Linked DNA regions of Cryptosporangium arvum DSM 44712. The protein of the gene in region 2 interacts with the protein of the main gene of each other region in a pairwise test. Links are inferred from orthologs where the notes say so. Each region holds a gene or a part of one and is shown on either strand. Other genes may lie near its edges.

What was found.
Region 1: the proteins of rpe (region 2) and iolC interact in binary tests that used the Escherichia coli proteins (3 or more experiments, as listed by UniProt). The link is inferred for Cryptosporangium arvum DSM 44712 from one-to-one orthologs.
Region 3: the proteins of rpe (region 2) and eno interact in binary tests that used the Escherichia coli proteins (3 or more experiments, as listed by UniProt). The link is inferred for Cryptosporangium arvum DSM 44712 from one-to-one orthologs.

The regions. Positions count from the first base shown.
Region 1 is NZ_KK073874.1:5,508,894-5,512,005, reverse strand. What follows is about bases 70-3,029. They hold iolC (5-dehydro-2-deoxygluconokinase), read left to right. Parts: upstream 70-1,061; coding sequence 1,062-1,997; downstream 1,998-3,029. Other genes in these bases: CRYAR_RS25115 (GntR family transcriptional regulator), read right to left, coding at 2,885-3,029; CRYAR_RS25120 (Cgl0159 family (beta/alpha)8-fold protein), read left to right, coding at 1,984-2,895; CRYAR_RS25130 (TRAFs-binding domain-containing protein), read right to left, coding at 70-913. In the rest of the region: more of CRYAR_RS25130, read right to left, coding at 1-69; more of CRYAR_RS25115, read right to left, coding at 3,030-3,112. UniProt on the Escherichia coli protein: Catalyzes the ATP-dependent phosphorylation of fructoselysine to fructoselysine 6-phosphate. Functions in a fructoselysine degradation pathway that allows E.coli to grow on fructoselysine or psicoselysine.
Region 2 is NZ_KK073874.1:2,582,071-2,585,007, forward strand. The notes cover bases 39-2,823. They hold rpe (ribulose-phosphate 3-epimerase), read left to right. Parts: upstream 39-986; coding sequence 987-1,661; downstream 1,662-2,823. Other genes in these bases: CRYAR_RS48565 (transcription antitermination factor NusB), read left to right, coding at 39-976; CRYAR_RS12080 (response regulator), read left to right, coding at 1,687-2,748. Also shown: more of CRYAR_RS48565, read left to right, coding at 1-38. UniProt on the Escherichia coli protein: Catalyzes the reversible epimerization of D-ribulose 5-phosphate to D-xylulose 5-phosphate.
Region 3 is NZ_KK073874.1:1,093,553-1,096,506, forward strand. What follows is about bases 38-2,839. They hold eno (phosphopyruvate hydratase), read left to right. Parts: upstream 38-697; coding sequence 698-1,981; downstream 1,982-2,839. Other genes in these bases: CRYAR_RS04975 (DUF885 domain-containing protein), read left to right, coding at 38-586; CRYAR_RS04985 (FtsB family cell division protein), read left to right, coding at 1,981-2,679; CRYAR_RS04990 (DUF501 domain-containing protein), read left to right, coding at 2,676-2,839. In the rest of the region: more of CRYAR_RS04975, read left to right, coding at 1-37; more of CRYAR_RS04990, read left to right, coding at 2,840-2,954. UniProt on the Escherichia coli protein: Catalyzes the reversible conversion of 2-phosphoglycerate (2-PG) into phosphoenolpyruvate (PEP). It is essential for the degradation of carbohydrates via glycolysis.

The DNA.
Region 1 (3,112 bases), 2.9 Mb from region 2 along the record:
CCTGTCGGTCGGTGATCGCCTCCATCGCGCGCTCGTACAGCCGAATCGAGATGCCCTTGAGATCGAAGGGAATCGGCGCGTACCGGGAGTGGATCACCATCGTTCCCCGACGCTGCGCGGTGTGCCGAACCCCCAGTTCCCAGAGCACGTTCGGGTTGAGCGTCGCGAGGTCGGCGACGACCAGATCGGCGCGGAGCAGATCGCGGATCATTTGAGCGTCGATGACCGCGGGCTGCGGGTTCGAGTCCGCGCGCACCGCTCGGTAGCCGGCATCAGTCAGTGCTGGGAACAGCAGACGTTCCCAGGTGGCGTTCGACTGGTAGTTCTCGTGCGGCCGGTCGGGATCGAGTTTGTTTCCGAAAGGCATCGCGACGAAGGCGAGCGGAGTGTCGTTCCGATCAATCGACGGGTCGACGCGGAGTACGTCGATCGAATTTCCGCGGAGTTCCTCGGCCAGATCTTCGGTGTGGTTAGTGCCTCCGGCGCTCACCAGTACACCGAGAATCTGCGTGCCCGCCTGGGAATCCTTCATGGCCAACGCCGTTGTGACGATTTGCGTGTTCACGGCGCGGTAGGTCTCGTCATCCGACCGTGCCGGGTCGGTCTCCTGGACGGTGATCCGCCGGGATGCGAGGATCCGATCGAACACGGATTTCCATCCCGGTTGGTCGGCGACGCTCTTCTCGGCGAACGTCGATTGGTCGCCGGCCAGGACGACGGTTGCCGGAATGCCCAGTTCGAGCGCGGCCCGGAGAAAGATCAGGTCGCTGCCGGCCGCGGCGGAGCCGATCAGGTGGGCCGGTTGGAGTCCGGTGAGCAGGCGCCTGACGCGCTCCTCGACGTAGTCGACGTGAGCGACCGGGAAGTCGCCCCTGTCTCCGCTGGTCCGGCGCCCGCCGAACACGACGATCATCGGTTCCCCCTCAAGTCAGCCCACCCCTGACTCAACTGTGGACCGACGATAGCCAGTGTCACGGAATGGAACAAGCGCATGACCCCTTGTCGGCACCTACGGGCATTGATAGTTTGTCCTGACAAAAAGACGAAGGGTGGTCTCCGGGATGTCCGCACCGTACGACCTGATCACGATCGGCCGGATCGGCGTCGACCTCTATCCGCTGCAGGACGGTGTCGGCCTCGAGGACGTCGAGACGTTCGGCAAGTACCTCGGCGGCAGCGCGACGAACGTGGCGATCGCGGCCGCGCGCCACGGCCGGAAGACCGTGGTGATCACCGCGGTCGGTGACGACCCGTTCGGGCGGTACGCCCACCGCGAGCTGACCCGCCTCGGCGTCGACGATCGCTGGGTGGCGACGGTCGGCCACCTCAAGACGCCGATCACGTTCTGCGAGATCTTCCCGCCGGACCACTTCCCGCTCTACTTCTACCGCGAGCCGGTGGCGCCCGACCTGATGATCGACGCGGTCGACGAGGCCGCGGTCGCGGACGCGCGGGTCTTCTGGGCCACGGTCACCGGCCTCTCCCGCGAGCCGAGCCGGGCCACCCACCACGCGGCCTGGCAGGCCCGCGGCCGGGCGCCGCTCACCGTGCTCGACCTGGACTGGCGCCCGATGTTCTGGCCGTCCCCGGAGTCGGCCCGCGACGAGGTCGGGAAGGCGCTGGAGCAGGTCACGGCCGCGGTCGGCAACCGCGAGGAGTGCGAGGTCGCGGTCGGCGAGACCGACCCGGACCGCGCCGCCGACGCGCTGCTGGAACGGGGGATCGAGCTCGCGGTCGTCAAGCAGGGTCCACGCGGGGTGCTGGCCAGGACCCGCGAGGAGAGCGTCGAGGTGCCGCCGCACCCCGTCGACGTGGTCAACGGGCTCGGCGCCGGCGACGGGTTCGGTGGCGCGCTCGTCCACGGTCTGCTCGCGGGCTGGTCGCTGGAGCGCACCGTGCGGTTCGCGAACGTCGCCGGCGCGATCGTGGCCGGCCGGCGCGAGTGCTCCACGGCGATGCCCACCACCGCCGAAGTGGAGCAGCATGTCCCGGCCTGACCTGGCCGCTCCGGCCGTCGACTTCGGGCGGCTGCGCCGGACCCGGTTCGAGAACCCCGACGCGATCGCCGCCGCCTTCGCGGCCCGCGCGCGCCGTCCGCTGGTGCGTGGTGACGGGCGGCTGTTCATCGTCGCGGCCGACCACCCGGCCCGGGGTGCGCTGGGCGTCGGCCCCGACCCGATGGCGATGGGAAACCGCTACGACCTGTTGCGCCGCCTCGTGCTCGCGCTCTCGCGGCCGGGCGTCGACGGCGTGCTCGGCACCCCCGACGTCCTCGACGACCTCGCGCTGCTCGGCGCGCTGGACGGCAAGATCGCGGTGGGCTCGATGAACCGCGGGGGGCTACGCGGCGCGGTGTTCGAGATGGACGACCGGTTCACCGGCCACGACGTCGGCTCGATGGTGTCGGCCGGGCTCGACGCCGCGAAGCTGCTCGTCCGCATCGATCTCGCGGACGCGGGCACCGCCCGCACGCTGGAAGCGACCGCGCACGCGGTGACGGCCGCGGCCGCCGCCCGGCTGCCGCTCCTGCTCGAGCCGTTCCGCAGCGTCCGGCAGGGCGACCGCGTCGTCAACGACCTGTCCACGGACGCGGTGATCACGTCGGTCGCGATCGCGTCCGGGCTCGGCGGCTCGTCCGCCTACAGCTGGCTCAAACTGCCCGTCGTCGACGACATGGAGCGCGTGCTGGAAGCCGCGACGCTCCCGACGCTGCTGCTCGGCGGCGAGGGCGGTGGCGACCCCGAGGCCACCTACGCCTCCTGGGGCCGTGCGCTGGCCCTCCCCGGCGTCCACGGCCTGGTCGTCGGCCGGACCTTGCTCTATCCCCCCGACGGCGACGTGACCCGGGCGGTCGACGTCGCCGCCGCGCTGGTGCACGACGGGGTCAGTTGTTGACGAGCGTGATCTCGAACGCGTAGTTGTCCGGGCGGTAGCAGTGGTGCCCGTACTCGACGGCCTTGCCGAACGTGTCGTAGGCCGTGCGGTCCATCGTCAGCACCGGTCCGCTGCGTTTGATCTCCAGCAGCCGGCTCTCCTCGGCCGTGGCCGCGCGGGCGCCGATCCGCTGCTGCGCGACCCGGATCTGCGTCCCGCGGCCTCGCAGCAGCTGGTA
Region 2 (2,937 bases):
GACCCGGACCGAAGCCACCGACGCCGCCTCCCAGCGCCCGCCGGCGACCGAGGAGGCCCCGTCCGAGCAGCCGACCCCAGAGCAGCTCGCGCCCGAGCAGCCCTCAGCCGAGCAAGCCCCGGTGGAGCAAGCCCCGGTCCCCGAGATCGCGGCCGTGGCCGAGAAGCAGGCCGCACCGTCCGCCGACGACCCCGGCTCGCTCCTGGGCCGGTGGTCACCGGTCGCCGTCAGGCTCCCCGAAGGCGCCCCCGGCAACATCCCGGCCATCGCCGACGGTCGCGCGCACGTCCAGGACGAGGGCAGCCAGCTCTGCGCCTGGACCCTCGCCGCCGCACCCCTCGAGGGCCCCGACGCCCGGTGGCTCGACCTCTGCGCCGGTCCCGGCGGCAAGGCGGGCCTGCTGGCCGCGATCGGCGTCGACCGGGGCGCGCACCTCACCGCGGTCGAGGTGATCGAGCACCGCGCCGTGCTCGTCCAGCAAGCCGTGGCCGGCCTGCCCGCGACCGTCCTCACCGCCGACGGCCGCGACGTCGGCACCCACCCCGACCTGCCCGAGGGCGGCTTCGACCGGGTGCTCGTCGACGCTCCGTGCACGGGCCTCGGAGCCCTGCGCCGCCGCCCCGAGGCGCGCTGGCGCAAGGAGCCGGGCGATGTGCCGGCCCTGGCCAAACTCCAGCGCGAGCTGCTCACCGCCGCGCTCCGGGCGGCCCGCCCGGGTGGCCTGGTCGCGTACGTCACCTGCTCACCGCACCTGGCCGAGACCCGCGTGCTGGTGGCCGACGTCTGCCGTCGCACCGGCGCCGAGCCCGTCGACGTCCGCGGAGTGCCGGAAGCCGCGGCCGCCGCGGACCTCAACCCGACGCCGGAGCGGGTGAGCGCGTCCCGCGCGGCCGCCCTGCAGCTCTGGCCGCACCGCCACGGCACCGACGCGATGTTCCTGTCGCTGCTGCGCAAGCCGGTCGGAGGCCACGACTAAGCTTTCGGACGTGGAACTTTTCGTCGCACCGAGCATCCTGTCCGCCGACTTCGCCCGCCTCGCGGAGGCGGCCGCCTCGGTGGCCGGGCGCCCCGGCACGCCGGGCGCGGACTGGTTGCACGTCGACGTCATGGACAACCACTTCGTCCCGAACCTCACGCTCGGCCTGCCGGTCGTGAAGAGCATCAGGGCCGCCACCGAGATCCCGCTCGACTGTCACCTGATGATCGAGGACCCGGCGCGCTGGGCGCCGGGTTACGCCGAGGCGGGTGCGCACAACGTCACGTTCCACGCCGAGGCGACGGACGACCCGGCGGCGGTCGGGCGTGACCTGCGCAAGGCGGGCGCCAAGGCCGGGCTGGCGCTCAAGCCCGGCACGCCCCTCGAGCCCTACCTCGAGATCCTCAGGGACTTCGACACGCTGCTCGTGATGACCGTCGAACCCGGTTTCGGGGGCCAGGAGTTCATGGCCGAGGTCCTGCCGAAGGTCACCGAGGCCCGCAGGCGGGTCGAGTCCGGGCATCTCGAGTTGCGTATCGAGGTCGACGGCGGCATCAACGCCGACACGATCCACGCCGCGGCCGAGGCCGGGGCCGACACGTTCGTCGCCGGCTCCGCCGTGTACAACGCCGACGACCCCGCGAAGGCGGTCGCCGCCCTCCGCGAACTGGCGGCCCGCCGGTGACCCGCCCCGAGCCGGTGGCCACGCCGTGACCGGGCACGCGGCCGACGTCTCCGGCGGGAGCGTCGCTCGCGGTTCCGACGGGGTGATCCTCGTCGTCGACGACGACACCGACGTCGCGGCGCTGGTGGCGATGAACCTGCGCTTCGAGCGGTTCGATGTGGTCACGGCCCACGACGCCCGCGGTGCGCTGGCCGCGATCGAGCGCCACCGGCCCGACCTCGTGCTGCTCGACGTGATGATGCCGCGCGTCGACGGCTTCGAGTTGTGCCGCCAGTTACGGGCGTCCCCGCTCACCGCCGCGCTCCCGATCATCATGCTCACGGCCAAGGACCTGTCGGCCGACCGCATCCAGGGCCTCACCGCCGGCGCCGACGACTACATCGTCAAACCGTTCGACGTCACCGAGCTCGTCGCCCGGGTGAAGTCGACGCTGCGCCGCAACCGGGAGATGCGTGACGTCTCGCCGCTGACCGGTCTGCCGGGGAACACACGCATCCTCGAGGCCATCTCCGAGCGCATCGTGGCCCGGCAGGACCACGGCTGGGAGTACGCGGTCTGCTACGTCGACCTCGACAACTTCAAGACCGTCAACGACGTCTACGGGTTCTACCGGGGTGACCAGATGCTCACCGCCGCCGCCGGCGCGCTCCACTCGTCGACGATCGGGGTGGCCGGTTCGCCGCCGTTCCTCGGTCACATCGGCGGCGACGACTTCCTCGTGGTGTGCACGCCGGAGCAGGTGCGCCCGATCACCGACCGGGCGATCACGCTGTTCGACCAGGCCAGCCGCGTGCTGTACGACCCGGCCGACCTGGCCCGGGGTTACTTCGAGGTGGCCGACCGGCAGGGCCGGTTACGCCGCCACGGGCTGCTGACGCTCTCGATCGGCGTCACGGTCTCGACCCAGCGCCAGTTCGACGACCACCGTGCGGTGGTGGCCGCCGCCAGCGAGATGAAGTCGGTGGCCAAGCGCACCGAGGGGTCGATGGTGGCGATCGACCGGCGCCGTGACCCGGAGCCCGGTCGCGGCCCCGCCGCCCGCCATCAGGCCGCCCTCCAGCCGCTGCCCGACCCCGACACCCCGTAGCCGTCCGGGCGTGATCAAGGTCGCACCGGGCCGATCGGCGGTCGCCAACCGTGTCAGACTGGCGCGTAACGGTGGGATTTCGGCGACATCGGTGGCGATCTCCCGTCGGACGACGTAAGACAGAGTCAGAGCAACAGACCACAACAACGCAGTACGCGCGCTCCGGGGTCGGTGAAATTCCGAACCGGC
Region 3 (2,954 bases), 1.5 Mb from region 2 along the record:
GTTCTACGCGATCGCGCCGACCCCGGCCGACTGGTCCGCCGACCGGCGCGACTCGTTCTACCGCGAGTACAACGACCACATGCTGCGCAACCTGACCGTGCACGAGGCCGTACCCGGGCACTTCCTGCAGCTCTCGCACGCCCGCCGGTTCCGGGCCGGCACCCGTGCCCGTGCGCTCTGCATGTCCGGCTCGTTCGTCGAGGGCTGGGCGGTCTACGCCGAGGAGATGATGGTCGACGCCGGCTTCGGCGGCCCGCAGGTGCGGATGCAGCAGCTCAAAATGCAGCTGCGCATGACGATCAACGCGCTGCTCGACCAGCTCGTGCACGCCGAGGGCCTGGCGGAGGCCGACGCGATGGCGCTGATGCTGGACAAGGGCTTCCAGGAGGAGCGCGAGGCGGCCGGGAAGTGGCGCCGGGCGCTGCTCACCGCGGGCCAGCTCTCCACGTACTTCGTCGGCTACACCGAGGTGAGCGCAGTCGCCGCGGCCCGCCCGTCGGACGTGCCGGTGAAAACCTGGCACGACCGCATGCTCGCCCACGGCTCTCCGTCCCCGCGCCACCTGAGGACGCTCCTCGACGTCTGAACCGTTCTAGGGCACCAGTGCGCGTGTCGGTTACCGGCCGCGACTACGCTGCGAGGGAAGAGCGCGGGCCACCGCCCGAACGCGAACGCCCCGACCTTGAGGAGCGATGCAGTGGCCACGATCGAGGCCGTCGCCGCCCGTGAAATTCTTGACTCGCGCGGTAACCCGACCGTCGAGGTCGAGGTCATCCTCGACGACGACACCGTCGCCCGCGCGGCCGTCCCGAGCGGCGCATCCACCGGTGCCTACGAGGCCGTCGAACTGCGTGACGGCGGCACGCGATACCTGGGCAAGGGTGTCGAGAAGGCCGTCCAGGCCGTCGACGACGAGATCGGCCCCGAGCTGCTCGGGTACGACGCCGCCGAGCAGCGGCTGATCGACCAGGCGATGATCGACCTGGACGGCACCGACAACAAGGGCCGCCTGGGCGCCAACGCGATCCTCGGCGTCTCGCTCGCCGTTGCGAAGGCGGCCGCCGACTCGGCGCAGCTGCCGCTGTTCCGCTACCTCGGTGGCCCGAACGCGCACACGCTGCCGGTGCCGATGCTGAACATCCTCAACGGTGGCGCGCACGCCGACTCGAACGTCGACATCCAGGAGTTCATGATCGCGCCGATCGGCGCCGGCTCCTTCAAGGAGGCGCTGCGCTGGGGGGCCGAGACCTACCACGCGCTCAAGAGCGTCCTGAAGTCGCAGGGGCTGGCCACCGGCCTCGGTGACGAGGGCGGTTTCGCGCCGAGCCTCTCCAGCAACCGCGCCGCGCTCGACCTGATCGCCACCGCGATCGACAAGGCCGGCTACACGCTGGGCACCGACATCGTGCTCGCGCTCGACGTCGCGGCGACCGAGTTCTACCGTGACGGCGCGTACGAGTTCGAGGGCGCCAAGAAGTCGTCGGCCGAACTGGCCGACTACTACACCGAGCTGGTGAACAACTACCCGATCGTCTCGATCGAGGACGGCCTGTCCGAGGACGACTGGGACGGGTGGAAGGCGCTCACCTCCGGTCTGGGCCAGCGCGTCCAGCTGGTCGGCGACGACCTGTACGTCACCAACCCGGAGCGGCTGGCCCGCGGCATCGCCGAGAAGGCCGGTAACGCGCTGCTGGTGAAGGTCAACCAGATCGGCACGCTCACCGAGACGTTCGACGCGGTCTCGCTCGCCCACCGGGCCGGCTTCAAGTGCATGCTGAGCCACCGCTCCGGTGAGACCGAGGACACCACGATCGCCGACCTCGCGGTGGCCACCGACGCCGGCCAGATCAAGACCGGTGCCCCGGCCCGCTCCGAGCGGATCGCCAAGTACAACCAGCTGCTCCGCATCGAGGAGGAGCTGGACGACGCGGCGACCTACGCCGGCACCACCGCCTTCCCCCGGTACACCCCGGCCTCCTGATGGCCGGTCCGCGCCGTACTCCCAGTGGCCAGCGTCCGTCCCGGGCCGGTGGCAACCGCCGCCCGTCGACGTCGTCGGCGGCCAGGAGTGCGGCGCGGAACTCCACCCCGCGGGGTACGACCCCGCACGGCGGGCGCGTCACCGGCCGGGTGCCCGGCAAGCAGCGTGACTACCCGGTCTCGTCGCTGCCGGCCCAGCGGCGGGGCGCGGGACGCAGCCCGGGCGCCGGTAGCCGCGAAGGGCGCAGGCCGGGCGTCCGCCGCACCGCGGCCTCCGCGACCGCGGCGCTCGACGGACGCCGGTTCGTCCGGCGTGGCGAAGGCCGGTTCACCGGCCGCGCGGCCGTGCTCGCGATCCTGTTCGCGGTGCTCGTGCTGACGCTCGCGTACCCGGTCCAGCAGTACCTCGCTCAGCGGTCGCAGATCGCGGAGGCCGAGCGCGCCCAGGCCCGCCAGAACGAGCGGATCGCGGCGCTACGCTCGGAGCTGGACGCGTGGAACGATCCCGAGTACGTCAAGGGTCAGGCCCGGTCGCGTCTGCAACTGACCCAACCAGGGGAGAAGCGGTACGTCGTGCAGGACCCGTCACGCGGTAACGGAGGCCCCACCTCCACCGAGCCGTCCGGTTCGCCGGTCAACGACCCGCGCTCCTGGTACGGGCGGCTCTGGGACAGCGTCGAGGCGGCCGACCAAAAGTGACAGGTCTGTCGGAAGCCGATCACGAGACGGTGGCGGCTCAGCTCGGGCGCGTCCCGCGCGGCGCGATCGGCGTCGCGCACCGCTGCCCGTGCGGCGCGCCGGACGTCGTCGAGACCGCGCCGCGGCTGCCCGACGGCACGCCGTTCCCGACCACGTTCTACCTGACCTGCCCCCGGCTGGCCGGGCTGCTGTCCACCGAGGAGTCCGGCGGGTTGATGCGCGACATGTCCGCGCGCCTCGAAGAGGACCCGGAGCTCGCCGCCCGCTACGAGACC